One region of the Shewanella sp. SM74 genome, then DNA from elsewhere that is predicted to be linked to it. Evidence: predicted binding sites of a transcription regulator. Region 1 holds the regulator's gene; each other region holds the start of a gene.

Evidence for each region. Region 1 encodes sigma-54, which starts transcription at its own class of promoters, with help from an activator protein. Its sites were predicted from a motif close to GTTGGCACGNNNNTNGNNT; they were not measured.
Region 2: the regulator sigma-54 is predicted to act here: its motif matches at 5,011-5,029, upstream of L5M49_RS15865 (DUF1328 family protein).
Region 3: the regulator sigma-54 is predicted to act here: its motif matches at 3,467-3,485, upstream of L5M49_RS03740 (YccF domain-containing protein).
Region 4: the regulator sigma-54 is predicted to act here: its motif matches at 4,965-4,983, upstream of L5M49_RS04390 (flagellar hook-length control protein FliK).

The regions. Positions count from the first base shown of each region.
Region 1 is NZ_JAKKRZ010000007.1:77,416-85,000, reverse strand. Features, by position in the region: gene L5M49_RS09370 (OmpA family protein) at 1-173, shown strand, start outside; gene L5M49_RS09365 (molybdate ABC transporter substrate-binding protein) at 439-1,275, shown strand; gene mgtE (magnesium transporter) at 1,355-2,719, opposite strand; gene L5M49_RS09355 (HPr family phosphocarrier protein) at 2,976-3,251, opposite strand; gene rapZ (RNase adapter RapZ) at 3,238-4,092, opposite strand; gene ptsN (PTS IIA-like nitrogen regulatory protein PtsN) at 4,089-4,532, opposite strand; gene hpf (ribosome hibernation promoting factor) at 4,535-4,822, opposite strand; gene L5M49_RS09335 (RNA polymerase factor sigma-54) at 4,851-6,329, opposite strand; gene lptB (LPS export ABC transporter ATP-binding protein) at 6,437-7,168, opposite strand; gene lptA (lipopolysaccharide transport periplasmic protein LptA) at 7,165-7,585, opposite strand, start outside.
Region 2 is NZ_JAKKRZ010000015.1:100,506-108,090, forward strand. Features, by position in the region: gene L5M49_RS15855 (beta-ketoacyl synthase N-terminal-like domain-containing protein) at 1-2,991, shown strand, start outside; gene pfaD (eicosapentaenoate synthase subunit PfaD) at 3,109-4,755, shown strand; gene L5M49_RS15865 (DUF1328 family protein) at 5,111-5,287, shown strand; gene L5M49_RS15870 (hypothetical protein) at 5,312-5,506, shown strand; gene L5M49_RS15875 (diacylglycerol kinase family protein) at 5,651-7,330, shown strand; gene L5M49_RS15880 (hypothetical protein) at 7,381-7,585, opposite strand, start outside.
Region 3 is NZ_JAKKRZ010000002.1:368,031-375,615, forward strand. Features, by position in the region: gene L5M49_RS03720 (nicotinate phosphoribosyltransferase) at 1-210, opposite strand, end outside; gene prs (ribose-phosphate diphosphokinase) at 221-1,108, opposite strand; gene L5M49_RS03730 (NrtR DNA-binding winged helix domain-containing protein) at 1,466-2,179, opposite strand; gene L5M49_RS03735 (pyridoxal-phosphate dependent enzyme) at 2,261-3,289, opposite strand; gene L5M49_RS03740 (YccF domain-containing protein) at 3,557-3,964, shown strand; gene L5M49_RS03745 (alpha/beta fold hydrolase) at 4,000-4,890, opposite strand; gene L5M49_RS03750 (M14 family metallopeptidase) at 4,887-5,927, opposite strand; gene L5M49_RS03755 (substrate-binding periplasmic protein) at 6,093-6,839, opposite strand; gene L5M49_RS03760 (AMP-binding protein) at 7,193-7,585, opposite strand, start outside.
Region 4 is NZ_JAKKRZ010000003.1:109,511-117,095, reverse strand. Features, by position in the region: gene fliF (flagellar basal-body MS-ring/collar protein FliF) at 1-1,024, shown strand, start outside; gene fliG (flagellar motor switch protein FliG) at 1,017-2,069, shown strand; gene fliH (flagellar assembly protein FliH) at 2,056-3,051, shown strand; gene fliI (flagellar protein export ATPase FliI) at 3,020-4,357, shown strand; gene fliJ (flagellar export protein FliJ) at 4,387-4,833, shown strand; gene L5M49_RS04390 (flagellar hook-length control protein FliK) at 5,075-6,670, shown strand; gene fliL (flagellar basal body-associated protein FliL) at 6,755-7,282, shown strand; gene fliM (flagellar motor switch protein FliM) at 7,322-7,585, shown strand, end outside.

The DNA.
Region 1 (7,585 bases):
CACAGGTCCGTGCTAGCGAAGTGGGTAATTACTTGATGAATAAAGGCGTTGCCTCTGCCCGTGTAAAATCAAAAGGTATGGGTGAAGCGAGTCCTATTGCATCAAATGCCAATGCAAATGGCCGAGCACAAAACCGCCGCGTTGAGATCGTACTAATACCAACGGGTAAATAGTCTGGTCTAAGCACAAAGTTCTCGCTGAAAAAGTCGCCTGGGGCGACTTTTTTGTTTTCAGTGGTGGGCTAATTGAGTGATTAGCTTGCCGTGCTTCAATTAGACAATTTGTCCTTTATGAAGCGCACCTTGAGTGACCAGCACCACAAACATATCACTGCTAATTACCTTGGGATGAGTTCAGCTTGATCCCTTTATCGATTTCACGTTCTGTATGGGAATAAGTCACAAGAATGACTTTTAGTGCCTAAAGGAGAATATGACTATGATAAGCAAAAATGTGTTAGTAGCCTTGAGTTTAAGTCCTGTCATCATGGTGACTGCTGTACAAGGAGTGCCGATGAAAGCCGAAGTGACCACAGGAGCCGCGCCGATAGAACTGCGCGCCGCAGGCAGTTTAAAGGCTGCGATGAGTGATATTATTGCTGCTTATCAAGCACAGTCGCAAATGAGTGTTGTAGCGCAATATGCACCCTCAGGTTTATTGTTAAAACGTATTCAAGAGGGTGAAAAAGTCGATATCTTTGCCTCGGCGAATATGAAACATCCACAGGCATTAGTGGATTCGGGTCAGGGCGAAGCGGTGCAAATGTTTGCCCGTAATCAACTCTGCGCCATTGCTCAAGACACAGTTCAGGTGACGAGTTCGACGTTACTCGATACCTTGTTAGATCCTAAGATTAAAGTCGGCACCTCAACCCCGAAAGCTGACCCCGCGGGTGATTATGCCTGGGCCATTTTTGCTAAGGCCGAAGTGGTAAAACCTAATGCGAAAGCCGCGTTAGAGACCAAGGCATTACAACTGACGGGCGGCCCTGAGAGCGTTAAACCGCCTAAAGATCGCAACCCCTATGGCTGGGTGATGGAAAACAAGCAAGCGGATATCTTTTTAACCTATTGTACTAATGCTGTGCTGGCTAAAAAAGAAGTGCCGAGTTTACAAATCATCGACTTACCGCAGGAACTCGCCGTGGGTGCCGACTATGGTTTACTGGTTTTACAAGGCGCTAATACTGCCGCTACGCCGTTAGCTGAGTTTATTCTATCGACAAAAGGCCAAGCGATTCTGAGCAGTTATGGTTTCCAACCTCCGGCAAAATAGCCTTCTTTAGTTTTCCTGCGGGATAAAAAACGGCACCTTTGAGGTGCCGTTTTTGTTATTAGCTCAAACTGTTAAAGCGTTAGTTCATCAGGTAGAGCGTCGCTAACCCGAGGAAGGCGAACAGGCCAACCACGTCAGTGACTGTGGTGAGCACCATACCGCCAGCGAGGGCAGGATCGATTTTAAGTCGTTTTAAAATCAATGGAATACTCGCACCTGCAAGCCCAGCTACTGTCATATTGATCAGCATGGCGCTACCAATTAATCCCGCCAGTGCCATATCATCCTTCCATAGCCACACGGCGACAAAGACTAAAATCGACCACATCAAACCATTGAGAAAACCAATCGATAGCTCTTTACCGATAAGCCAGCGAGCGTTGCTTTGGCCTATATGGCCTAAAGCAATACCACGGATCACGAGCGCTAAGGTCTGATTACCGGCAACACCGCCCATGCTAGGGACAATCGTCATTAGGATGGCGATAGTGGCAAATTGCTCAATAGTGCCTTCAAACATATTGCTGACCGACGAGGCAAGCAGGGCGGCGAATAAGTTTATAGTAAGCCAGAGCGAGCGACGTAGGGTACTTTTTAGCACAGGACCAAAGGTATCTTCATCTCCGTCCATCCCCGCCATACCCATCATGGAATGTTCAGCATCTTCGCGGATAACATCGACTACGTCATCGATTGTGATACGTCCGAGTAGCTTACCATCACTGTCGACGACAGGTGCCGATACCCAGTCATTGCGTTCGAATTTCTGCGCGACTTCGCTGTCGGACATGCTCACCGGAATACTTTGAATATTGGGATCCATGATATTGCGAATTGTGGTGCTTGGCGCGCAAGTCAGCAGATCTGCCAGCCTAACACCGCCAAGGACTTTGTCCTGTTTGTCGACCACATATAAGGTATCTGTGGTGTCGGGTAGGTTGCCCCTTTGCCGAAGATAGCGCAGCACCACATCGATATTCACATCGGGTCTTAAGGTGACTGTATCTGTATTCATCAAGCTGCCGGCGGTCTCATCTGGATAAGATAGGGCTTGTTCTACCCTCAGGCGATTTTGCTCCGTCATCGACTGCAACACTTGTTTGTAAACGGCGTCGGGAAGACTTCGCAGAATATAGGCGAGATCGTCGGTGTCCATGCTTGCTGTCGCTTTCGCGACTCGCTCAGGGCTCATGCTGCGGATCAGTGGGTCTTTGAGTTCTTCACTCAACTCATCGAGTATGTCGCCTATTTGTTCCTGATCGATGAGCTGCCACAATACTTGTCTGGCACTTGGCGGTGATGATTCTAAGATCAGCGCGATATCTGAGGCGGCCATTTTTTGCAGCATATTACGCACATGCACGAACATGCCGCTGCTAAGCGCTTGGTTTAACTGGTCAAGACTATGTCCGGTGTGATCGTTTTCTGCATTATCTACGGGCATTTGTCCTCCATTGTGCGGCAAATTGGTTTGAGATCTTAGTGTTGGGCTAGGATTTAGCGGTGACTAAGCGTCAGTCGATGACATAGATTAAGACGGCTAAGGTAAGGTTAAGGCCAGCGCCAGCGCAATGACCGCTAGTGTAATCGCCTGTGGCTTGTATCGTCGAGCGACAAATGTTTTGCCATGTGTGAATGGCAAGTTTTTTAAACTAGACATGAAGTGAAACTAACGATGAAGTGCTTAGTGTGAAGTGAAACTAACAGGCTTCGTCAAACTTAGCGTCGATTAAGGCACAAATGGCATCGAGAGCCGGCTCTGCATCTGGGCCTTCGGCGATAAGCTTAATGGTTTTACCCATGCCAGTTTCAAGCATCAGCAAGCCAAGCACACTGGCGGCCGATGCTTGTTTATCGCCTTGGATTAAGGTGATGGTCGCATCAAACTCGGAAGCCAGTACCACCAACTTAGTGGCGGCACGGGCATGTAAACCGAGCTTATTACAGATAGTTATCTGACGTTCAAGCTTTGGCATTGTTGAGCTCTCGATGACGGGCATACACTTTATGTTTACCGTTACTAAAGCGTTTTGCCAATTGCTCTGCGACGTAAACCGATCTGTGCTGTCCACCTGTGCAGCCAATGGCCACAGTTAAATAACTGCGATTGTTACGCTCGAGGTGTGGCAGCCAAGTCTCCAGTAAATTTTCGATTTGCCAGATGAACTTATTGACCAGTGGTTGGCGATTTAAGAACTCAGCTACGGGTTCATCTAAGCCAGTCAATGGCCGCAGCGCCAACTCCCAGTGGGGATTGGGCAGGAAGCGCACATCGAACATAAAGTCGGCTTCGGTGGGCATTCCGTGCTTAAAGCCAAAGGACTCGAAGTTGATCACGAGTTCTTTATCGACACTACCAAGGAGAATTTGTCTGACTTGGTCGCTTAAATCATAGATATTCAGATTCGACGTATCTATGTAGTGATCGACCAGTTTTGACATAGGCTCGAGCAGTTTCCCCTCCAGCTTTATCGCTTCTTGCAAAGAGACTCGGCTCTTCGACAAAGGATGTAAACGGCGGGTTTCGCTGTAACGCTTAAGCAGAATTTTATCGCTGGAGTTAAGGAAGAAGCTCGTTAACTCAGTATCTGGAGGTAGGCTAGCGAGTTGTTTCACTAAGACCTTATCCTGCTCAGGCATGTTACGCACGTCGACACTGATGGCGACGAGATCGTTACTGCCTTTGAGTTGCTCAAGCAAACTGCCAATCAATGGCAAGGGAAGGTTATCGACACAATAATAGCCGAGATCTTCGAGTACCCTAAGGGCGACAGATTTGCCTGAGCCTGAGCGGCCCGACACTATGACCAGTTTCATCCAGTGATTACCTGATAGAGTTCCGTTTCATCATGCGTCTTGCGTAATTGCTTTAATATTTGCTTGTCGCTCAGCTTTTCGGCCATGCAAGACAAGGTACTTAAGTGCTGCTGACATTGGTCTGCAGGCACCAGTAGTGCAAATAAAATATCAACAGGTTGCTTATCGATAGCATCAAATGCTATCGGCTCTTCACACTTAATTAGTATGGCAATGGGCTGATCTATATCGGCTAGTCGACCATGTGGAATGGCGATGCCGTTACCTATACCTGTGCTCCCCATCTTTTCGCGCGCCACTAGGCTTTCGAATATCTCTTGAGATGAGAGGGTCGGGTACTGGGCAGCGACTAAGTCGCTGATGAGTTCCAGTACCTTTTTCTTACTGCCCGGAGTGGCGCAGGTAGTGCACTCCGGCCGCAGTATGGTACAAAGTTCCATTATTAGTGTTTTGTTAACTTCTCTTTGTGTTTAATAACCTGACGGTCAAGCTTGTCAATCAGGGCGTCTATAGCGGCATACATGTCAGCATGCTCTGAAGTAGCAAAAACTTCACCACCTATGAGGTTTATTCTCGCTTCGGCAATCTGTTGCATTTTCTCAACATTGAGCACAACGTGCACATTATTGATCTGTTCGAAATGGCGTTCAAGTTTTGAAAACTTTTCTTCTACATATGCACGTAACGATTCGGTAATTTCGACATGGTGTCCACTTAGGTTTATTTGCATAGAAACGTCCTCCGATATCCACTGTAGGTTATAAACTTTTACGCTGATTAGAAGGTGGAATAAGCATAGCCTCTCGGTACTTCGCAATGGTTCTGCGGGCTACGTTGATCCCTTGTTCTGCCAGAAGCTGTGCCATCTTGCTATCGCTTAATGGTTTTTTCTGGTTTTCCGCTGCCACCAGTTTCTTTATAAAGGCTCTGATTGCTGTGGATGAGCACTCACCACCATCGTCAGTACCGACGTGGCTAGAGAAGAAGTATTTTAGTTCAAAAAGTCCCTTAGGGGTATGCATGTATTTTTGAGTTGTGACCCGTGAGATGGTGGACTCATGCATTTCTACCGCTTCGGCAATATCGTTAAGCACCATAGGCTTCATGGCTTCTTCACCATACTCAAAGAAACCTTGCTGATATTGCACTATGCAATTAGCAACTTTAAGCAAAGTATCGTTACGGCTTTCTAGGCTCTTAATAAACCATTTAGCCTCTTGCAGATGGCCGCGAATAAATTGGCTATCGGCTTGGTTTTTGGTACTGCGTGCCATAGAAGCATAATGTTGATTTACATTGATTTTTGGCATGCAGTCAGGATTTAGCTCAACGACCCAGCGGCCATTTTTCTTCGACACAGACACATCTGGGATAACGTATTCGTCATTATTGGGCGTGATCAACAAACCTGGGCGAGGATTGAGGGTTTGGATGAGTGCTATACCATCCCTTAATTCATCTTCTTTTAATTTAGTCTTACGCATCAACAACCTAAAGTCTCGGGCGGCGATCAGATCTAAATGATCTTTGATCAGCATACGGGCGTTTTCTAGGTTGGGAGTATCAGCGGCGAAATGCGACAGTTGGATCAGCAGGCATTCACTTAAATCGCGGGCGGCAACGCCTATGGGATCAAAATGCTGAATACGCTTGAGTACGGCTTCGACTTCGTCAAGCTCAACTTCAGGATTACCCATGGCTTCGAGAATTTCTTCAGTGCTTTGGGTGAGATAGCCCTGATCGTCGATGGCATCAATAATGGCGGTGGCAATGGCTAAATCGGTTTCAGAAAACGGCGTGAGGTTTTTTTGCCATTCTAAGTGTTCGTACAAACCTTCACTGGTCTCGCCTTGGAAGGGCATATCGTCTTCACGACTGCCGCCGGGGCCTGAGTTTGGGGAGGCGGTAAACACTTCATCCCATGTGGTGTCCATGGGGAGCTCATCGGGCATGGATTCTTTGGTTAGCGACTCTGCCGTATCTATGGTGGAGCTGTCTTTTTCTGGTGGCAGAGTGCTAGATTCACTGAAATCCGTATCGGATAGCGTTTGGTTTACAGGGGTTTTAGTGGCGTCGAATTGATCCTCTTCCAGCTCGAGAAGGGGATTAGAATCTAATGCTTGCTGGATCTCTTGCTGCAGTTCTAATGACGACAGTTGCAACAGACGTATAGCCTGTTGTAGTTGTGGCGTCATGGTTAACTGTTGACCCAGTTTGAGCTGGAGTGACGCTTTCATGTTACCGCTGATCCCTACGTTATTATTGTTGGATGAGGTCGCTTATTATTATCTTGAGTGAAGCCCAATGGCGGTATAAATTGCCTCCATTGGCTTCGCTCGATTAACTATAGCCTGAATTGTTCACCTAAGTACACAGCCCTAACTTGCTGATTGTCTAAGATCTCTGCTGGAGTTCCTTCGGCAATCAGGTTTCCGTGACTCACAATATAAGCATGTTCACATACATCTAATGTCTCGCGGACATTATGGTCTGTGATCAGTACGCCAAGGCCGCGACTTTTGAGTTGTTCGATAATCTTCTTGATGTCGATAACCGAAATAGGATCGACGCCGGCAAACGGTTCATCGAGCAAAATGAACTTAGGATTAGCGGCTAAAGCCCGCGCAATTTCGACGCGACGACGTTCGCCACCCGACAATGACATGCCTTGGCTGTCACGGATGTGGGTGATATGAAACTCTTCGAGCAGATGTTCTAGTTCTTCTTCTCGTTCTTCGTTTTTAAGTTCTTTACGAGTTTGCAGTACGGCCATGATGTTGTCATGAACAGTTAGCTTACGAAAGATACTGGCTTCTTGCGGTAAGTAACCTATGCCTTTGCGGGCACGCAGATGCATAGGATCTGCGGTTAAATCATCATCGTCGATAAAGATATGTCCCTTATCGCTCTTCACTAGCCCGACAACCATGTAAAAGGTCGTGGTTTTACCTGCACCGTTTGGACCGAGTAGGCCAACGACTTGACCGGTTTTTACCGTCAGACTGACGTCTTTAACCACTTGGCGACTCTTGTAACTTTTCGCCAGATTTTGTGCTCTTAAGGTGATTTGGGTCATTTAGAGTCCTGCTTTTTTACAGGTTTATCCGCCGGAGCGTCTGATTTAGCATCATCTTGATAGTTTTCAGGCTGAATAATAGTGATTACGCGATCGTCACCACTGCCAGTACTCTCGGCCATCAATTTCTGTTGAATCATGTTATAGCGGATTAAATTGCCTGTAACTTGGCTACCTGCTTGATCTAATGACGCCATACCTTTCAGAGTTAAGGTGCGGCTTGCCATATCGTAACGAATTTCTTTCGCGCTAGCCGATGCAGGACGGCCATCGTCTAATATCTGGCTATACGTAGCAGGGTTGCCTGTGGCGACTAAAGTTTTGCTATTTTCACCTTCAGCGGAAAATGCACGCAGTTCATTTGCTTGGATTTTTATTGAGCCTTGGGTAACTTCCACCGGACCAAAGAAGATAATC
Region 2 (7,585 bases), on a different contig from region 1:
CGCAAACATTTGGCCCAAATAGCGAGCAAAGACACGAGTCGCTTTGCAACAAGCAGCCCAACCACGGCTCAACAAAAAGAGACATTAAGCAGCATGCCAATGAATGCCCTAAGCACGCCCAATAAAAACGCCACTCAAGCAGAGCTAAAAGACGCGGCATTTTTAAGCAATCAGCAACTCGCCCGTGAAGCCCATTTAGCCTTTTTACAAAGCCGTGCTGAAGGCTTGAAACTAGCCGAGGCCTTGATGAAAGCCCAGCTTGCCAGCGAGTTAGCCGTCAATGGCCAAGCTGCGCCAGTACAACAGCAAGCCATAATTCAAGCATCTGCGACAGCGGTTCTTCCACATCCTGCGCTTTATCCCAATCATGCAAAAGTGCCTGAGTACACGCCGCCAACACCGATAAGCAAGCCTTGCATTTGGGATTATGCAGATTTAGTCGAGTACGCCGAAGGTGATATTGCTAAAGTATTTGGCCCAGATTACGCCATTATCGACAGCTATTCGCGTCGTGTACGCCTGCCAACGACTGACTATTTACTGGTATCTCGGGTAACGAAATTAAACGCCCAGATGAACCAATATCAGCCTTGCACTATGACCACGGAATACGATATTCCTGTGGACGCGCCGTATTTGGTCGATGGTCAAATTCCGTGGGCCGTGGCGGTTGAATCGGGTCAATGCGACTTGATGCTGATCAGCTACTTAGGTATCGATTTTGAAAATAAAGGCGAGCGCGTTTATCGTCTGCTCGATTGCACCCTGACCTTCCTTGGCGACTTACCGCGCGGTGGCGACACCCTGCGCTACGATATTTCCATCAATCACTTTGCCCGCAATGGCGATACCTTGTTGTTCTTCTTCTCCTACGAATGTTTCGTGGGCGACAAGCTGATCCTTAAAATGGATGGCGGCTGTGCCGGTTTCTTCACCGACAAGGAACTGGCCGACGGTAAAGGCGTTATTCACACCGAAGCTGAAATCAAAGCGCGCAACCTCGCCTTGAACAATCCGAATAAACCGCGCTTTAATCCGTTACTGAACTGCGCGCAAAGCCAATTTGATTACAGCCAAATCCATAAACTGCTCGGCGCCGATATCGGTGGCTGTTTTGGCGGCGCCCATGCGGCGCATCAAGCCCAATATGGGTTGCAGCCGTCACTGTGTTTTGCCTCTGAAAAATTCCTGATGATTGAACAAGTCAGCAATCTTGAGGTGCATGGCGGCGCGTGGGGCTTAGGTTCAGTTCAAGGTCATAAGCAGCTCGAAGCTGATCATTGGTATTTCCCGTGTCATTTCAAGGGCGACCAAGTGATGGCGGGATCGTTAATGGCCGAAGGCTGTGGTCAATTACTGCAATTCTTTATGCTGCATATTGGTATGCACCTCGGTGTTAAAGATGGTCGTTTCCAACCGCTCGAAAACGCATCACAAAAAGTGCGCTGTCGCGGTCAAGTCTTGCCACAATCTGGCCTGCTCACCTATCGCATGGAAATCACCGAAATCGGCATGAGCCCGCGCCCGTATGCTAAGGCGAATATCGATATTCTGCTCAATGGCAAAGTGGTCGTGGATTTCCAAAACCTTGGGGTGATGATCAAAGAAGAAGCCGAATGCACCCGCTACCTCGCGGATAATGCCAACAGCACAGCTAACAATACGACTAGAAATGTAGCTAAAAATGCTGTTTCGGCTGCGCCGCTTGTTTCGACAACACCAACATCCTTAGCGGCGCCGCTAATGGCGCAGCTGCCTGATTTAACTGCGCCAACCAATAAAGGCGTAGTGCCGCTTAAGCATGTGAGCGCACCAGTCGCGCCTGCGGATTCAAAGTATGCTAACCGCGTGCCCGATACCCTACCGTTCACGCCGTACCACATGTTCGAATTTGCCACTGGCGACATCGAAAACTGCTTCGGCCCCGATTTCAGTATCTATCGCGGCCTAATTCCACCGCGCACGCCTTGCGGTGATTTGCAGCTCACGACTCGCGTCATTGCGATTGACGGCAAACGCGGCGAGCTGAAAAAGCCCTCTTCGTGTATCGCTGAATACGAAGTGCCAGCAAACGCTTGGTATTATGATAAAAACAGCCATCACGCCGTTATGCCCTATTCTGTGCTGATGGAAATATCACTGCAGCCAAACGGCTTTATCTCGGGCTATATGGGCACTACCTTGGGCTTCCCCGGCCAAGAGCTGTTTTTCCGTAACTTAGACGGCAACGGTAAGCTACTGCGCCATGTGGATTTACGTGGCAAAACCATAGTGAACGACTCACGTTTGTTATCGACTGTGATTGCTGGCAGCAACATCATTCAGAATTTCAGTTTTGAATTAAGCTGCGATGGCGAGCCTTTCTACCAAGGTAAAGCGGTATTTGGTTACTTCAAGGGCGATGCGCTGAAAAACCAGTTAGGCATAGACAACGGCAAGACCACTCAGCCTTGGCATGTGCAAAATGGCATAGCAGCCGATAGCCAAATCAATCTGTTAGATAAACAACATCGCAGCTTTAACGCACCAAAAGGTCAACCACATTACCGTTTAGCGGGCGGTCAACTTAACTTTATCGACAAGGCTGAAATCGTGAAAGCCGGCGGTAAGGCGGGCCTTGGCTATTTATACGCCGAGCGCACGATTGACCCGAGTGATTGGTTCTTCCAATTCCATTTCCATCAAGATCCTGTGATGCCAGGCTCCTTAGGGGTTGAAGCCATTATCGAGCTGATGCAAACCTATGCGATTGACCAAGACCTTGGCGCGGGCTTTAACAATCCTAAATTTGGGCAGATTTTATCGGATATCAAATGGAAATATCGCGGCCAAATTAACCCATTAAACAAGCAGATGTCACTGGATGTGCACATTACCAGCGTGACAGACGACAATGGCAAACGCATCATTATGGGCGATGCCAACTTGAGTAAAGATGGCCTGCGAATTTATGAAGTTAAAGATATCGCCATCTGTATTGAAGAAGCCTAGTGAGTTTACGCTCTTAGAAAGACGCTAATCTCGAATAACAAATAACGAATAACAAATAATTGCGCTGCCTTGGCTATACACATCGCACAGGGCGGCACAAATAACATGAGAACACCTATGACTAGCCATACTCTAGATCAATTCAATAGCAATAACGAAAAACTCAGCCCTTGGCCGTGGCAAGTCAACGATGCCGCGCTGAGCTTTGATATCGACGCATTAGGCAAAAAACTCAAAGATTTAAGCCAAGCCTGTTACTTAGTGAATCACAGTGAAAAAGGCTTAGGCATAGCGCAAACAGCCGAAGTCACCACAAGCGACAGCCAAGCGCCACTGGGCTCACACCCTGTCAGCGCCTTTGCCCCTGCCCTTGGCACCCAAAGTTTAGGCGACAGTAATTTTCGCCGCGTACACGGGGTTAAATACGCTTACTACGCTGGCGCCATGGCCAACGGTATTGCCTCGGAAGAACTGGTTATCGCGCTAGGTCAAGCGGGCATTTTGTGTTCGTTTGGCGCGGCGGGGTTAATTCCATCCCGCGTTGAAGCGGCCATTACCCGCATTCAAGCGGCGCTTCCCAATGGTCCTTATGCTTTTAACTTAATTCACAGCCCAAGCGAGCCCGCATTAGAGCGCGGCAGCGTTGAGTTGTTTTTAAAACATAAAGTGCGCACGGTCGAAGCCTCGGCATTTTTAGGTTTAACGCCGCAAATCGTCTATTACCGCGCGGCGGGTTTGAGCCGCGACGAACATGGCGAGATAGTCATTGGCAACAAAGTCATAGCCAAAATCAGCCGCACCGAAGTCGCGACTAAGTTTATGGAGCCGGCGCCGGCCAAAATCCTCCAGCAATTAGTGAGTGACGGCCTTATCAGCCAAGACCAAATGGCGATGGCATTACTGGTGCCCATGGCAGACGACATCACAGCCGAAGCCGACTCCGGCGGCCATACCGACAATCGTCCATTAGTCACGCTATTACCGACGATTTTGGCGCTTAAAGATGAAATCCAAGCTAAGTATCAATACAAAACGCCTATCCGCGTAGGTGCTGGCGGCGGCGTCGGCACACCCGATGCAGCATTAGCCACCTTCAACATGGGCGCGGCCTTTATCGTCACAGGTTCAATCAACCAAGCCTGCGTCGAAGCGGGCGCGAGTGAACACACTCGTAAGTTACTCGCCACCACAGAAATGGCCGATGTAACTATGGCGCCTGCCGCCGATATGTTCGAAATGGGCGTGAAATTACAAGTGGTTAAGCGCGGCACTCTGTTCCCGATGCGCGCCAATAAGCTGTATGAGATCTACACCCGTTACGATTCGATTGATGCCATCCCTGCGGACGAGCGTAAAAAGCTCGAAGAGCAAGTGTTCCGTTCATCACTCGATGATATTTGGGCGGGCACTGTCGCCCACTTTAACGAGCGCGATCCTAAGCAAATCGAGCGTGCACTAGATAACCCAAAACGTAAGATGGCGCTGATTTTCCGCTGGTATTTGGGTCTGTCTAGCCGCTGGTCAAACACAGGCGAAATCGGCCGCGAAATGGATTACCAAATTTGGGCAGGCCCAGCGCTCGGCGCATTTAATGCTTGGGCGAAAGGCAGTTATTTAGATGACTATAAGGCCCGTAATGCGGTGGATTTAGCCAAACATTTAATGGTGGGCGCAGCATATCAATCCCGCATTAACTTGCTGTTATCCCAAGGCGCGAGCATTCCAGTTAGCCTGCAGCGCTGGAAACCGCTAAATCGTTTTTAAACGTATTTAGCTCCTATCATCTTGTATTATAAGATCATAATATCTTCAAGCCGACACAAACTCACAGTGTCGGCTTTTATTTGTCTTTACTTATGAACGACATCAGCTCACAGTCTTTGATTCAACGTATTAGGCTGAAACTCTTACCGAAGCTTAGGTAAAAATTGCCTACCCCTCTTTTAATTCACTCACACCATTTTAAATAAAATGATTTAAATTATATTTAAAATCAATTAACTACTTAAAATTTTTAAAGTTGGCATTAAGATCGCAATCAAGTAAGAGCCATTAGCCGTTACCTTACAAGTGACACAAACGGTCATGAGAAGGATTAATACAAGGGCAGGAGGTTATTATGCTAGGTTGGACATTAGTATTTCTAGTTGTTGCCGTGATTGCCGGGTTGTTAGGATTTGCTGGGATTGCTGGCGCAGCGGCGGGAATAGCGAAAATCATTTTCTTCATATTTATTGTGTTATTAGTGATTTCTCTGCTGATCAATGCCCTTAAGGGTAAATCACCGCGACTATAATTTTTTTTAGAAAAGGAGATAGATATGAAACCATTTACCCTGATGACAAGTGCAGCATTCGCATTATTACTCGCCCTAGGTTTAACGGCCTGTAGTGATAACAAAGCCGAAGACGCGGGCGAAAAAATCGATGAAGTAATGACTGATACAGGTAACGCCATCGAAGATGCCTGTGAAGAAGTCAAAGAAGGTGTTAAAGCTAAAGATACTAAGTGCTAAACAAACCTGACTTTAGGGTGGCAATAGACTCGTCTACTGCCACCCTTTTGGTTTAGACTCGCTCATTTCTGCATCTCTCATCTCGACATCTATCCATTCAAGTGCAACGATTTTAACCAAGAACAATGGCATTGGAGGACTTGCATGCTAACGAAGATCCACATCAAATATTTGTACACTGCAGGTGCAGTATTGTTAGCCTATTTTGCAGTAACAGACACTTCTCCCCTGCTCACTTTCATTTGTGCATGGACAAGTCTGTCACTGTTTTTAGTCGGTTCCGCCTATTGGTTTAATCTCGCCAGTATTTTTAGAAAACGCCAAGATGGCACTATTCCTTGGTATATTCGTTGGGGTTTTATTCCCTTTTTATTAGGCTGTCGACTCTATAACCACTGGGCCAGAAAATACGATTCAGTACCGCCCATGCAAAGGATTGATGAACATCTGTATCTCGGCTGTAGACTCTTTTCCGCAGATCTGGAAAAGATTAAAGCCAATAAGATCACTGCCATTCTGGATGTCACCGCTGAATTTGATGGCTTAGATTGGTCGCAATTTGAAGATCATATCGAGTATTTAAATATTCCCATCCTCGACCATAGCGTACCGACCAGCGCCCAACTCAATCAAGCCGTTAACTGGCTGCACCGCCAAGTGCGCGCCAATAAACAGGTACTCATCCACTGTGCTATGGGTCGTGGCCGCTCAGTGCTGGTACTCGCCGCTTATTTGGTTTGTAAAGATAAACAACAGCACTTCGCCGAAGTACTGCAGCAGATAAAGCAAATTCGCAAAACCGCTGGCTTAAACAAATGGCAATTACGCGCGCTCGATCGCATGCTAAGTCAAGGGAAAATTAACATCCACAAAGTGGCGTGGATTATCGCCAACCCAGTCTCTGGTGGCGGGAAATGGCAAGAATACAGCGAGCAAATCCAAGATGAACTCAAAGCCTATTTTGACCTAACGTTAAAACTCACAACAGCAGACGAAACTGCAAATATCTTCGCCGAGCAAGCCCGTAATGCAGGTGCTGATATCATTATCGCCTGCGGTGGCGATGGTACTGTGACTGAGGTGGCCTCTCAAATCGTCGATACGGATATCGTCTTAGGCATCATTCCTCTTGGCACAACTAATGCCCTCAGTCATGCCCTCTTTGGTTTAGGCAGTAAGCTTATTCCTATCTCTCAGGCGCTGGATAATATTATTCAAGGGCATTGCCAAGCCATTGATACCGCGCGTTGTAATGAGGAGTTAGTGTTGTTGCTTGTAGGCATAGGGTTTGAGCAACAAATGATTGAATCCGCTAATCGTGAGCGTAAAAATGCTCTCGGCCAGTTTGCCTACCTCGATGGCTTATGGCGCGCAGTGAATGCCGATATCACTTTAACCATCCAGCTCAGCTTAGATGATGCAAAACCCACAACATTAACGACCCATAGCCTAATCGTTGCCAATGCCGCGCCGTTTACCAGCGTGTTGGCGCAGGGCGATGGCGAGCCAAACATGACCGACGGTTTGCTCGACATTACTTGGTTGGATGCTGGCGATGAACCCAAAGAGCAGTTGCTTAGCCTCGCTGAATTAGCGATTGCGGGATGGGTAAAAGAAGGCAATAAGAGTGTGCGAGATCAACAAGCGAGTGCAAGTAAAGTCCATCATGCCCATGCTAAAAAGGTCACTATCAGCAGCCAGCCTAAGTGTAAATATGTGATTGATGGTGAAGTATTTGAGCCTGCGGATCTCACTATTGAAGTCCAGCCAGCATCTCTTAAAGTGTTTGTTCCTTATCAGGAAACCACTGAGCAAGATGAGTGATCGTTGCGGAGGACATCCAGCCTAACTTTTTAGGCTGGATGACTGAGAATTTATAGAACAAACAAAAAATATAAAATATTCAACAAAATAAATATAACCAGCAGAACCAGTACCCGCATGAAATTAAATTCACTACCTTTGGGAAGTGATTTTTGAGTGGTGTTACTAAAATCCTGAAATTTACAATCTATCGCCTGCGCACATTGCTGTAGAACTTGTTGTAATTCCTTTCTATCAGTACTGTCACCTAATATC
Region 3 (7,585 bases), on a different contig from region 1:
TTTAGGTTGTTGAAAGAAATCACGGTTCCAACTGTCGATCAAGAAATGCTTGATAAAATATTGCAAGCCAAAAAACACCATTTGGTCAGTATAACCACGACGGGATTTACGGGCGGTTAAGTTACTAAAAATCACTTGAGTATTATCGGGATATTGACGACGGTGGTCGACTTTATAGCCATCAATGGCGGTAACGGGATTCAAGTACATAATATTTTCCTTAATGATTCATATAACTCAAAACAGCATGACAATGACAGAACTCGCTCGAAATATGTGTGGGGACACCTAAACTATCGGTACAAAATAATCTGTCTATGCCCGACTCTCGCAGTACCAACTCGCTGGCCTTATCTTCATAATGTGACACGATCAAAATAACGCTTTGTGCACCCTTTTGCTTTAATTTGATGGCAAGTTCAATAAAGGTTCTGCCACCCGCGCAAATATCGTCAACGATTAAGCAGGTTTTACCCGATAAGTCATCACAGAACACTTCGGTAGCGATAATATGGCCATTGACCACATCACGATGTTTATCAGCCCTGATCACCGGCATTCCCTGTAACGCTTTAGCTAAGCCGAATACTTTCTTATTCGCCCCTGCATCGGGTGAGACTAACACTAGCTCACCCGATAATTGGGCTGCGATCGCGGCGACAAAGCTGTGGTTGTCTATTACCTGAACTCGGTCTAACAATGCGGCGGTGACATCGCTGTGCGGGTCAAAAACGGTGACTGAAGCATATTGCTGCTGATTAATCAGGCTAGCATAGACTTTTACCGACAAGGCCTCACCAGCATTACATACCCTATCTTGGCGAGCGCCCGGCATATAAGGCAATAACAGATCAATTTGCTCGGCACCACTGCGACGCAGTGCATCAGTTAACAACAAGAGCTGCATGATGGAATGATCGCCCCGATAACTGAAAAAGATCGTTACTCGTTTAGCTGGAGGAACAAGCAGCTGAACATGGTTTTCCCCCGCACCAAATTGAAATAAACGGTAGTGAGTCTCATCGCTAGCTGCGGGTAACCGATAAAAATCGGCTTGCGAACATTGAGCGTGAGAAGCATCTTGAGACGTTTGAATACGTTGAGACATAGTAACCTCCTGTCTGTGGCAAGATTGCCGAAATTGACGGCGCCCTTGTTGTCTACATGAACAATAGTGTCTTAAAGACATTATTGTGTAAAGTTGATTTTTAGACTATTTCAGACGCCGCAACCTAAAATGTTATGCTTAAATGGCATATAGTGTCTTTTGGACACTATTGGTGGGCGCGACAACTAAGAAGCTACAATATGGGTATCGAGTAATACAAGAACCGGAGACATTAAGGCAAAATCAGTAATTAAACAGCCTTTACTGATTCAAAGTCACCATGAATAAGGCATAAGCAGTCGCCGTAACTCATATTGAGCAAGGCGAATATCTTGCTTAAATCCACATTCACTGTGATCAACATTCTAAATTTCTTAAGAAGCGATACGATGCGGTATTGGGTTTCAAGCGGTATAAATTAGCAGGACGACCACGTTCGGTGCGCTTTAATCCCGTATCGATCAATAAATCGGCCTGTTCAACCCGCCGACGAAAAGATTTACCTTGGATAGGCTTGCCCAGTAAAACCTCATGAACATGCTGCAGTTCTGGCAAGGTAAAAGGTTCAGACAGTGCAAATCCTGGCACTAAAGAATATAAGGCTTTCTGTGTTAAGCGTTCCCGCGCTTGCTCAATTAACTGCAAATGATCAAACGCCAAGGGCATCTGCAACACATCTGCTAATGGCCACCACTTAACATCACTCACTGAATCAATCTGAATTTGGCAAGCTTGATAACTCATCAAGGCGGTATAACACACAGTCACGGACCAGCCTCTTACATCGCGACCACGATTACCCACAGTACAGAGCTGCTCAATATAAGGTGGTACTACCGCGGTTTTCTCATGCAGTTTACGTAATACTGTTTGCTCAAGGGATTGATCGCAATTTTCATCGATAAACCCTCCAGGTAATCCCCATAAACCTAAAAATGGATGATTTGAGCGTTGTACTAGGAGTACTTTAAGTTGCTGATCGTGATAGGTAAACAATACTGCATCCACTGTCAGTAGCTGAGCCTTAAAAACCTTAGGATCGTAATTGGCGAGATATTCCGCTTCAGTCATTGATATTTCTCATCGTTCCAAATCATCAGCTTAACTTAGCATTACACAGCTTCAAACATATTATGTCTTAGCGTCACTAAGTCAATGATCAGAGGCACAGGATGAGCCACTTTGCCCAAATTTACGCTGATAACGTGGCAACATGGTCTCGTTCCCGAGTAAGCCACCTTGGTGGATATACATCACAGGACGAGAACCTCCGCCTTGTAAATATTCCTCAAGCACAATAAAACCTAAGGGATCGTAGAGTAATTCAAACTGCACGCCTGAGGCGCAGACCCGCTGCCACATGGCATAAAATTCCGGATAAAGTTTACCAAAATGATATTTCTTGCCGACATTAACAATCTGTGGATGCTCACTGGTATTGGTATTAAGCAACGAAAATTGCAAGCGCAAATAATCATCGCCACCGACAACGGCACAAGTCACGACACGAATATCCGTTTGCTGACGGATAAAATACTGATTTAAAAATAACGCAGTCGTTCCCGTCCCCGAAGGTAAAAACACCGTTAAATCAACCAATCCATTCGCCTGCGCAAACTGTACTATCTCTTGCGCCAATCTATTTATCCCGTATTCGGCGTAAGCACAGCGCCCCCCCTCTGGGATAAAAAGCGCCGTCGGCTCATTCACGAGTACTTGAGCCTCGATATAATCAGGGCAACTCAGTCGCACATCGCCCACTTGCGCAGTAGGCTCAGGACTAGCCTTAAGATTTGACAAAACGTGAGGTTCAGATTGCGACTGAGTGCACGCCTGCTTTTGTGCTATTAACACACTTAAATCGATAATATTAGCGCCATTCGCTAAAGCGGCAGCGTAATTGCCCGTAGGATGTTTAACCACTTGACTGGCAATATGATCTACATAAAAATCACATTGCCAGCCTTTCATCTTCGCTAATGTTGACAATGAATACAGTGAGTTAGCTAATGGCGAGCCATGACCTATCACCTTGCTGATGCCTACAAACTCATGATCTAAAAAATAGCCGAATTTGCGAGCTTTATTGCCACTAAACGCCGGATGCAGTAAATCATCACGTTTTAGGAATATGTCTCTGCCAGCAAAGGCAAATGTATCGACAGGGGAATTTGCAAACATCAAGCTACTCAAACGATTAAATTCTCTGGTTTTTAAGCCAGTTAAGGGAAGGCTAGTGTAACTCCGACCTTCCTGTTACGCCCTTAAGAAATTATCAATTTGGCGAAAAACTAGTGAAAATGACACATGAATCTCGAATGCATAAATTTAAACCATTGATTATTAATAAGTTAAATAGTTGGCATAGTTATCGCTTAGACATTGACATATATTCAATTTATCAAAGCTAACGGTAAAGGCTAACAGGGTAAACACAAGGAGTTTTCAATGGCTGTATTACGCTTAATATTCAACATAGCTTGGTTTGTACTCGGCGGATTTGTAATGGGACTCGCTTGGTGGCTCGCAGGTATCCTGTGTTTTATCAGTATCATTGGTATTCCCTTCGGCCGCGCCTGTTTTGTTATCGGCGAAATGACCTTTTGGCCCTTCGGCCAAGAACAAATGAACCGTCGCCACTTAACTGGACGTGAAGACTTAGGCACAGGTGCATTAGGCATGGTAGGAAATATCATTTGGTTCTTACTGTTTGGGATCTGGTTAGCCATAGGGCATTTGGTCCACGCCTTAGCTTGTTTTGTGACGATTATCGGAATTCCCTTTGGGATACAGCATCTTAAGTTGGCTTTACTCAGCCTCACACCGATAGGCCAAACCGTAGTGGCTAAAGCTTAATAAGACAATGCGTTAACTGCGCTATTCACTCTCGATTATTTGGTTTCAAGAGTGGATAGCGCTTTGTCATCCCATACAGCAAATATCGCTTCGTTTAAGGCTATTTCTTCCTCCAATAAATCGTTGCAATCATATTGAGTATTGGCAGGCTCACTATCCGCAGAAAACTGCACTTGCGGCTTAGTCGCCCCCACAATGTCCAACAGATAATGCGCCAGTTTTGCGGGTGCATCTATAGCTGCATCGTGACCACAATACGCAAGTACAATCAAATCGGTGTAAAAATGCCGTGCTAATGCCTTACTCGATGCGATACTCACCAGCGCATCACGGTCACCGCAGAGCACAGTTATCGGCACTTCCACTGTCAATGGACATTGGTATTGAAAAGCCGCCCAAAGTTGTCGCCCCACATTACGTCGACTTGGTGTAGTATCGCGGCGAAACTCACTCCACTTGACAATTAACTCTCGGTCTCGCCGATGACGAAAACTGGTTAAACGCACTATCGTCGACTCGATTGGATGTAAAGCGTTACCCCGAGCACGCATGAAAAAAGCCTTCAATGCATTCAGCGGATTAAATCTTTGATACCAAGACGATAAATTCGCCGCACTGCTGTTTAATACAAAGGCATGCCTTATCTGCCAAGGTCGCTGGCATGCCATTTCCAACGCCAACATACCGCCCATAGACAAGCCGAGGAGATAAATAGTCTCCCCTTCCTGTACCTGCTCATCCAATTGCTGCCACACGGCATGGGCATAATCGGCAATCTTAAGCGGACTTAATTCGTGGGATAGCGTCCCATTGCCCGGAAGATCCGGTGTCAGCACTCGCAATCCCTTTTGTCGCAGACGCTGATCGAAACCATTCCAATGGCGCTGATCACGCATTAATCCCCTTAATAACACCCAAGTGGTCATGACTGAGACTCCCGATACCAATAATGCCGCGCACGCTCTGTCAGCTCAGTCAAACGTTCAGGTGTTAACTGCTCTAACGATTGGGCATAGGCCGCTTCCATCATAAATTGCATGAGTACTGTGTGCCTGCGTAAAATTCTGTGGTGACGATGTGTTTTTTGTGGATTAAAAAAGCCAGCAAAATTAAATATTTGTCTAGGATTCTTCTTTATCCATGCCCAAGATCCCATCTCTAATGTCAAAGGTAAAAATGGCACCTGAGCAGAAGGATCAGCCACTTGGTGCTGGCGATAGAGATAATCCCAAATATCACCATGAGTGCGATAAAACTGGCTCTGCGGCGCGAGCCGATAATGGCCGTGATGGGGATAACTCTGTTCAAATAATTGTTTTAGATGAAAAATATAATTGGCATTTTCGAAGGCGGTACGGGTATGGGCGTAGGGGAACCAGATATGATCACTCAAGCCAAATCCCGAGTGGGCATCGAGCGAAATCAAACTTGTGCTGCGACTCAACAGTTGTTGTACATAGGCAACTAAGCCCGCAGTTTCCAGCTCCATTCCCCCAATACCGCGATACCAGGGCAGCCGTGACGATATACGCTGTCCTCCCACCATAAAGGACACTTTTTCACGGGATTCTATCGGAGCGTTACGCATCAAATCCACTTGATTACCATTGCCCCGCGTTCCCATGAATAACCCAACAGGATTCACTACAGGTACAAAAGCTAACCGCAGGCCCGTTAACATCTGTTGTAGGTGTTTATCCCAAACAAGCCGCTGCAATAAACTGTTTAACAATGCCAAAATAACTTGAGATCCAATACGTTCAACCCCATGCACGCCACCCACAAAGAGCACTGTCGGACAAGGCGTATCTGTACCACCTAACTCAACACTGTAAAGGGGGAAATGCTCTTGGCGGAATGGAATGTCGGCAAGGATCTGATAATCTAACTTAAGATGATGAGTATCAATGAGTTGCTGCAGCGTATCTAACTCAAATGGAAGCTCAAAAGGAAGTTTCTTCATGTCACCTTAATCAATAAAATGAGAGAACAACTCATGCCGTCAAAGTGATACTAATAGTGAACAAAGACAAAATGATGACAAACTGCATATCAGAAGTGACTTTACGGGGAAATAAGCGGAAAAATAACGAGTAAAACAAAGAATAAACTATCCTAAAACCCTACATTAGTCTTCACGATAAAGTAGCTCTCCAATGATGGTTTCTACGTCAACCTGCGCTAAACCTTGGTCAACAATATCTCGCCAACGCCGTCCTTCTTCTGTATTACGAAACGCGATATAGAGCTGCTTATTCGCCAGAATTTGCCGATTGATTTGCAACTTTGTCGCCAGCGGCTGTAAGGGCTTTTGCTTGAGTAAATAGTGCAGAACGTTGACATCAATCACCGCGGCATCAATCCGACCTGCGGCAACTTTTTTGACATTATGCTCATCCGAAGTCACAGCTTCAGTCCGCTGAACACCGGAAACGATCATGCGATCTAAGGCCTGAGTATTCACATAATCTTTCACCACACCTAAGGTATAGCGATTAAGATCTTCAATATAATTCCAACTTACTGGATGGGACTTTTGCTCCACCAGCCCCAATGGACTTTCGCCAATCGGTTTTGAAAAGATAAACTTTTCAGTTTCTACATAGTATTCAGGAAAATAACCTATGTAGTCAGAGTTTGGCATAGTCGTAAGTTTGACAGCGCGGCTCCACGGATAGAAATCCACGTCTAATTGATGTCCCATAACGTTCAGCGCCGCCCGTACCACGGCAATACTGGCACCCTGCTCCGTTAATTGCTCTCCTGAATAAGGCGGCCAAAGTAAAGAAGTGAGCATTAAGGTATCCGCTTTAGCTACGCTTAATCCCATAAAGGAAAGACAATACACAAGGAGCATTGAACGCCATCGAACCATTTAGTACTCCTTTGCCTGCATGGATTTACGACTACATCATCGACAACTCAACGCTTTCGTTTTTATCTGCCGAGATTTTATGATTGGTTAGATTTTATGACTGGTTTTAGTATAGCCATCAAGCCACAGTGGGGAAGTGAAGTTTTGTTACAATTAGAATAACGACATTAGCAGCAAAAGCTAACTCAAAGTACAGCTTGGCTTGATGGTGTGACTCGCCGACTTTTTCATTAGCCAATTAGCTTGTTTGTTTATCTGCTAACCGAAATAGCTAGACAGAATAAAATTCAAGCCGCATTGCGCGGCTTGGAAGTCAAATATCAATAGTATTAATCAACTCAAAGCCAAATGACTTAAGCATTAATATCTTCATATAACTCTTGATACATCAGCTCACGCATTTTGAATTTCTGAATTTTTCCCGTCACTGTCATTGGATACTGATCCACAAACTTGATGTAGCGCGGCACTTTAAAGTAGGCGAATTTCTCGGTGAGAAAATGACGAATATCAGCCTCTGTAATCGCGGAGCCTGAGCGGACTTTGATCCAAGCACACACTTCCTCGCCGTATTTATCGCTTTGAACGCCAAAGACCGCCGCATCCTGCACATCTTTATGGGTGTAAAGTTTCTCTTCAATCTCACGGGGATAAATATTCTCGCCGCCGCGAATAATCATATCTTTAATGCGCCCCACAATTTGCACATAACCTTGCTCATCCATTTGGCCAATATCGCCCGAATG
Region 4 (7,585 bases), on a different contig from region 1:
TAACGGCCGTTTATTGAACTCAGGCAGCCAAGATGGCGCGTCTGCGACGGCTCGCCGTGAACTTGAATTAGTACAGCAAAAAGAAGCTGAATATCGCACTAAGATTGAATCGATTCTGGTGCCAATTCTAGGTCCTGATAATTTTACCTCTCAAGTCGACGTCAGTATGGATTTTACTGCTGTTGAGCAAACATCAAAGCGTTTTAACCCTGATTTACCAGCACTGCGCAGTGAAATGACCGTTGAAAATAACACCACTGGCGGCTCTTCTGGTGGGATCCCTGGCGCGTTATCCAATCAACCGCCAATGGAGTCAAATATTCCAGAAGATGCGACTAAAGCGACCGAGTCTGTCACCGCAGGTAATTCGCACCGCGAAGCGACCCGTAACTTTGAATTAGATACCACCATTAGCCATACCCGCCAGCAAGTTGGTGCAGTGCGCCGTATTAGTGTGTCAGTCGCGGTGGACTTTAAACCTGGTGCCGCTGGAGAAAATGGTCAAGTAGCCCGTGTTGCCCGTACCGAACAAGAACTGACTAATATCCGTCGTTTGCTTGAAGGCGCGGTTGGTTTTAGTTCACAACGGGGTGATGTGCTGGAAGTGGTAACCGTTCCCTTTATGGATCAATTGGTTGAAGATTTACCCGCACCTGAACTTTGGGAGCAACCTTGGTTTTGGCGTGCGATTAAGCTTGGGATTGGTGCGCTAGTGATTTTGGTGCTGATTCTAGCTGTGGTACGTCCTATGCTGAAACGCTTGATCTATCCTGACAGTGTGAATATGCCTGAGGATGGCAGATTAGGTAATGAATTAGCAGAAATTGAGGACCAATATGCGGCTGATACGCTAGGGATGCTCAATACTCAAGAGGCGGAATACAGTTATGCTGACGATGGCTCAATTCATATCCCTAATCTTCACAAAGATGATGATATGATTAAAGCTATCCGTGCGCTCGTGGCGAATGAGCCTGAGCTCTCTACTCAAGTCGTGAAAAACTGGTTACAAGACAATGGCTGAGAATAAAACGAAAGAAGTGGCTCCTGCGGCCGCACCTGCCTTTAATATCAAAGATATTAGTGGCGTTGAAAAGACCGCTATTTTACTCCTCAGTTTGAGTGAGGCTGATGCTGCATCCATTTTAAAACACTTAGAGCCGAAGCAAGTGCAAAAAGTGGGTATGGCCATGGCGGCAATGGATGAGTTTGGTCAGGAAAAAGTTATCGGGGTACATAAGCTGTTTCTTGATGACATTCAAAAGTATTCTTCAATTGGTTTCAACAGCGAAGAGTTCGTCCGTAAAGCCTTAACCGCTGCGCTGGGTGAAGATAAAGCGGGTAATCTGATTGAACAGATTATCATGGGCAGTGGCGCTAAAGGTTTGGACTCGTTGAAGTGGATGGATGCACGCCAAGTGGCGACCATTATTCAAAACGAACATCCACAGATCCAAACCATTGTTTTGTCTTATCTAGAACCCGATCAAGCGGCGGAAATTTTTGGTCAATTCCCTGAGAATACCCGCTTAGACTTGATGATGCGTATTGCAAATCTTGAAGAAGTGCAGCCCGCTGCACTGCAAGAGTTGAACGACATCATGGAGAAACAGTTTGCCGGTCAAGGTGGCGCTCAGGCCGCGAAAATGGGTGGCTTAAAAGCGGCTGCCAACATAATGAACTACTTAGACACGGGTATCGAAAGCCAGTTGATGGAAACCATGCGCGAGTCTGATGAAGAAATGGCGCAGCAAATCCAAGATTTGATGTTTGTATTTGAAAACTTAATTGATGTCGATGACCGCGGTATTCAAGCCCTGTTGCGTGAAGTGCAGCAAGATGTACTGATGAAGGCGCTTAAAGGCACAGATGATCAGCTGAAAGAAAAAATCTTGGGTAACATGTCAAAACGTGCCGCTGAATTATTGCGTGATGATCTTGAAGCCATGGGCCCAATCCGCATCAGTGAAGTGGAAGTCGCCCAAAAAGAAATCCTGTCTATTGCTCGTCGCTTAAGTGACAGCGGCGAAATCATGTTAGGCGGCGGTGGTGGCGATGAGTTCCTCTAATCCGAGCGATAATAAATTGCAGAATAAGGTCTTGAGCGAAGGAGATGTCGAATTTAGTCACTGGGCACTGCCAGATGTGACTGAAGCCGATGATGATTCTATCTCAAATCTGTTCGGCCATTCGAATCATCAAGCCGCTAAGTCGACTACAGTGGAAAGTGTTTCTCCACCGACTATGGCTGAGATTGAAGACATTCGAGCCCAAGCCGAAGAAGAAGGCTTTAGCGAAGGTAAGCAGCAAGGGTATGAGCAAGGGCTAGAAAAAGGGCGTTTAGAAGGGTTAGAGCAGGGCCATACTGAAGGGCTCGCCCAAGGGCATGAGCAAGGATTAGAAACCGGTTTAGCCCAAGCAAAAATATTGCTCTCGCGTTTTGAAACCTTATTAGCCCAATTTGAAAAACCATTGCAATTGCTCGATGGCGATATTGAACTTTCGCTACTGAACCTGAGTATGACATTAGCGAAATCTGTCATTGGCCACGAATTAAAAACTCATCCAGAACAAGTGCTTTCGGCATTGCGCTTAGGTATAGAATCGCTGCCGATAAAAGAACAAACGGTCACAATCCGCTTGCATCCTGACGATGTTATTTTAGTCGAACAACTTTATTCCAGCGCTCAATTGACCCGCAGTAAGTGGGAACTTGAAGTTGACCCTTCCTTAAGCCCAGGTGACTGTATTCTCAGTAGTCATCGTTCTTTAGTCGATTTGACCCTCGCATCGCGTATCGATGCTGTGTTTGAGTCCTTACGGAACCAACATGCTCACTTAAGTGACAAGCAGCGTCAATTGCAAGAGGCTATAGAGGTTGAAGATACCGCTAAACACGTTGCGGCTTCTGAGGCTGTGGGATCTGAGCTTGATGATCAGGTTGTCGATACGGTTTCTCAACATGCTGAGGATATACAATCTGCCTCAAACACAGGTGAGCAATTAGAGGCAAAATCAGATGCAAAATCGTCAACACCAATTGCTGAATAGGCTGAATCACCATCAGGATAAAGTGCCGCCATTTCGAGCTGTGGCCAGTGGTCAACTCGTGCGTGTTGTTGGCTTAACCTTAGAGGCGAGCGGTTGCCGTGCGCCTGTGGGCAGCTTATGTTCGATCGAAACCATGGTGGGCGAGTTAATTGCAGAAGTTGTCGGCTTTGATGGCGAACTATTATATTTAATGCCCATTGAAGAATTACGTGGTGTATTGCCCGGTGCGCGGGTTGTGCCTTTGGGGGAACAAACTGGACTCAATGTTGGTTTATCCCTGCTAGGACGCGTACTTGATGGTAACGGCGTGCCTTTAGATGGTTTAGGCGCGTTGCAAACCGACCAACAAGCGCCAAGACATAGCGCTGCCATTAATCCCTTATCTCGCCGTGCCATTACTGAACCGCTGGACGTTGGCGTTCGCGCTATCAACGCTATGCTGACTGTGGGCAAAGGCCAACGTATGGGCTTGTTTGCGGGCTCAGGTGTAGGTAAGAGTGTGCTCTTAGGTATGATGACTCGCGGTACTACCGCCGACATTATTGTGGTTGGGCTAGTGGGTGAGCGTGGCCGGGAAGTGAAAGAGTTTATTGAGGAAATTCTTGGTGAGAAAGGTCGAGCGCGTTCAGTCGTTGTTGCTGCGCCTGCGGATACATCGCCTCTGATGCGCCTTCGCGCCTGTGAAACCTCGACTCGTATTGCCGAATACTTCCGCGATTTAGGCTATAACGTTTTATTGCTTATGGACAGTTTAACGCGCTACGCCCAAGCGCAGCGGGAAATTGCTTTGGCTGTGGGTGAACCGCCTGCGACTAAAGGTTACCCGCCTTCTGTGTTTGCAAAATTGCCACGTTTAGTTGAGCGCGCCGGAAACGGTGGCCCTGGGCAAGGTTCAATTACGGCATTTTATACTGTGTTGACGGAAGGAGACGATCAACAGGATCCCATTGCCGATGCTTCGCGGGCGATCCTCGATGGTCACATTGTCTTGTCACGTTCGCTTGCGGATTCGGGGCACTATCCTGCAATTGATATTGAAGCTTCTATTAGCCGAGTCGCGCCTATGGTGATCTCCAATGAACATTTGGAGGCGATGCGCCGCGTGAAACAAACCTATTCTTTGTATCAGCAAAATCGAGATTTGATTTCTATTGGGGCCTATGCCCAAGGAAGCGATCCTCGCATTGATAATGCGATACGACTGCAGCCAGCAATGAATGCTTTTTTGCGACAAACCATGCGTGATGCATTTAGCTTTGCCGATAGCCAAGTCATGCTTGGGCAACTTGCTGCACAGTGCAAATAATGGCGTCATCGAATTAATCGAGGTCTAGTATGGCTAACGCCGATCCCTTGTTGTTAGTGTTAAAGCTTGCCAATGATGCCGAAGAACAAGCGGCTTTATTGTTAAAATCGGCGCAGTTAGAGTGTCAAAAACGGTTGAATCAACTCAGTGCTCTGAATAACTATCGCTTAGAATACATGAAGCAAATGCAATCCCAGCAAGGTCAAGCCATCAGTGCTAGTCACTATCACCAGTTTCACCGTTTTATTCGTCAGATCGATGACGCTATTATCCAGCAAAATCGCGTCGTAGCCGACGGTGAAAAGCAAAAAGAATATCGACAACAACATTGGTTGGAAAAGCAAAAAAAACGTAAGGCAGTAGAATTACTCTTAGCCAGTAAAGAGAAGAAGCGTCAAGTGGTTGAACAAAAAAGGGAGCAAAAAATGACCGATGAATTTGCTTCCCAGCAATTTTATCGCCGTCATCAACGTTAGTGAAATAATAGGCATCTTTACTGCTCGCTAGCCGGATAGGCTCTTTAGTTTTTTTGTATTGATGGCATAAGCATCAATTCGGCACCTCTCAGTGTTAATTCTTTTCGATATGCTGTCGTAAAATCTGATGTTTTGGCATCTTATTTGCTTTGATTTAGTCCATGACCCTGCAACCGCAGTGTTTAATTGACGTTTCTACCTAGCCATTTCTTTTTTTGCTGGGTGATGTTTGGGAGCACTTATGCAACAAATGACCAATATCCTGTTAAGTAAAACAGGCAACTCTGCGGCCAATTCCGCTAAGACATCTTCCCAAGAGTCTAATAATGAAGACTTTTCATCTACACTTGCGTCAGTCACTGCTAGCTCATTTTCTATTTCTGCGTCTAAAAAAACCATTGCTAACACTGATGATACTGTGCAGGTTACCTCTGCTGATAAAGTAAAAGATGACGATATATCAACTGATGACGCCGACGTAAATCTCATTTTTGCCCAAATTAGCATGGCAAATGATATGAAGAAAACGGCATCGGATGGAGATAGTTTGCCGCTAGCATTTTTAAATGCTGAAGAAGATATAACTGGTGAAGAAAATATTGATACTTCATCAGCTTTATTAACCGGCTCAGCATTGGCATCTACTGTTTCTGCTGAGATTGAACTGGCATCAGATATAGATGCCGATGAAGCGGGTTTTTCTGCTGAATTACAAAAGTTAGTTTCTACTAGCCCAGATATGGCAGCAATTTTAATCGCAGATGATGTGAAACCATCATCTTTGACTGATAAGTCACTCGTACAAATTCTCCCCATAGACCCAAATATACTTGAAGTGTCAGCGGATAGTGATGCTGTGATTGATCCAAATTTGACCGATGACGCTTCAGAATTACCTTTAGAAGACACTGAGCTTGTCTCTGCCACTGAAGTCGGGGTGAGTATAGATGAGTCTTTAGTTGAGAATGAGGTCACACTTAATGCTGTGATTAATCAAGCGGGCTTAGCGAACAGTGCAACGATAAAGTCGGCAACCAACACTGCGGCAAAAGCAACGACTAGTAGCTCGACAGTGAATAGTCCCAATACGGCTAATATCGCGACCTCGGGAAATACTTTCGACCTGAATACCTTAGGCTCTTCAACTTCATCTGAACCATTAGATACAACATCTGTAACAGAAAGTGATCTTGATGGGAGTCCCAATTCCGATTTGGCTGCTAACCTATTACTGAAAGATGCTAAATTAACGGTTGCGATGGATATTCCCAGAGACGAAAGTTTTATGGATGATAGTAATACTTTCTCAGAACTTAAGTCGACATCATCCATACAGACACTCTCGATGTCACAATTAAATCGCCAAGAAACCATGCAAGTTCAGCTGTCATTGCGTCAAGGAGTAGAACAGCAAAACCAAATGCAGGAGATGATCCAACGATTTTCACCTGTGATGAAGCAGCAATTGATTACTATGGTGAGTCAAGGCATCCAACATGCGGAAATCCGGCTCGATCCACCTGAACTTGGGCATATGTTGGTAAAGATCCAAGTGCATGGCGACCAAACCCAAGTACAGTTTCATGTTACTCAACCGCAAACGCGCGATCTGGTTGAACAAGCTATGCCAAGATTACGGGAGTTATTGCAAGAGCAAGGGATGCAGTTGGCTGACAGCCATGTTTCTCAAGGCGATCAAGGTGAGCGTCGGGAAGGTAGTTTCGGTGATGGCGGCAGTTCAAATGCGGCTGATATGGATGAAATCTCGGCAGAAGAGTTACATTTAGGTTTAAATCAAGCGATTAGTGTAACTTCAGGTATAGATTATTATGCTTAAGCAGGTAACCTATAGCAATGACTGACATAATTACGTTTCAAATAAAACTGTAATGAGTTTCCGCCTAAATTAAAGAGAATAGTGATGGCTAAGGAAGAATCGTTAGAACTTGAAAGTACTGAAGAGCCTAAGAGTAAGAAGAAACTATTTATTTTTGCTGGTGTGGGCGTTTTAGTCGCGCTGTTAATCGGTGGCGGTGTCTGGTTCTTTATGGGAAGCAGTACCGAAGAGGTTCCCGCCGTAGCAGCAGATAGTGCTGTTCAGGCTGAAGTACCTGCATCAGGAGAAGTAGCTACCGCATCATACGTGCCTATGCCACGTCCTTTTTTATTCAACTTACCAGGGCCTGATAGGGCTCGTTTAGTTGAGATTAAAGTGCAGCTTATGGTGCGTGGTACCGATGATGATGTGCTAACACAAAAACATATTCCGCTGATTGAAGATGCGCTTTTAACGACCTTTAGTGGTGCAGATGTGCAAAAGCTCAGCACGCAAGCGGGGAAAGATGAGTTACGGCAGTTAGCACTTTTGAGTGTGCAAAATACTCTACAGTCAGTAACTGGGCGTAAGGTTGTCGAGAAAGTACTATTTACCGGTTTTGTAATGCAATAACCCTTTAACTTCAGCACCAAAAGAGGCGAAGGCAATATAGTGAGTGATTTATTAAGCCAAGACGAAATTGATGCGCTATTGCACGGGGTTGATGACGTCGATGATGACGAAATTGACGCTGTTGGAGAAGATGCCCGTTCCTACGATTTCTCTTCCCAAGATCGAATAGTTCGTGGGCGTATGCCGACGCTGGAAATCGTGAATGAGCGTTTTGCGCGCCATTTGCGCATCAGCATGTTTAATATGATGCGCCGAGCGGCCGAAGTGTCGATCAACGGTGTACAGATGCTCAAGTTTGGTGAG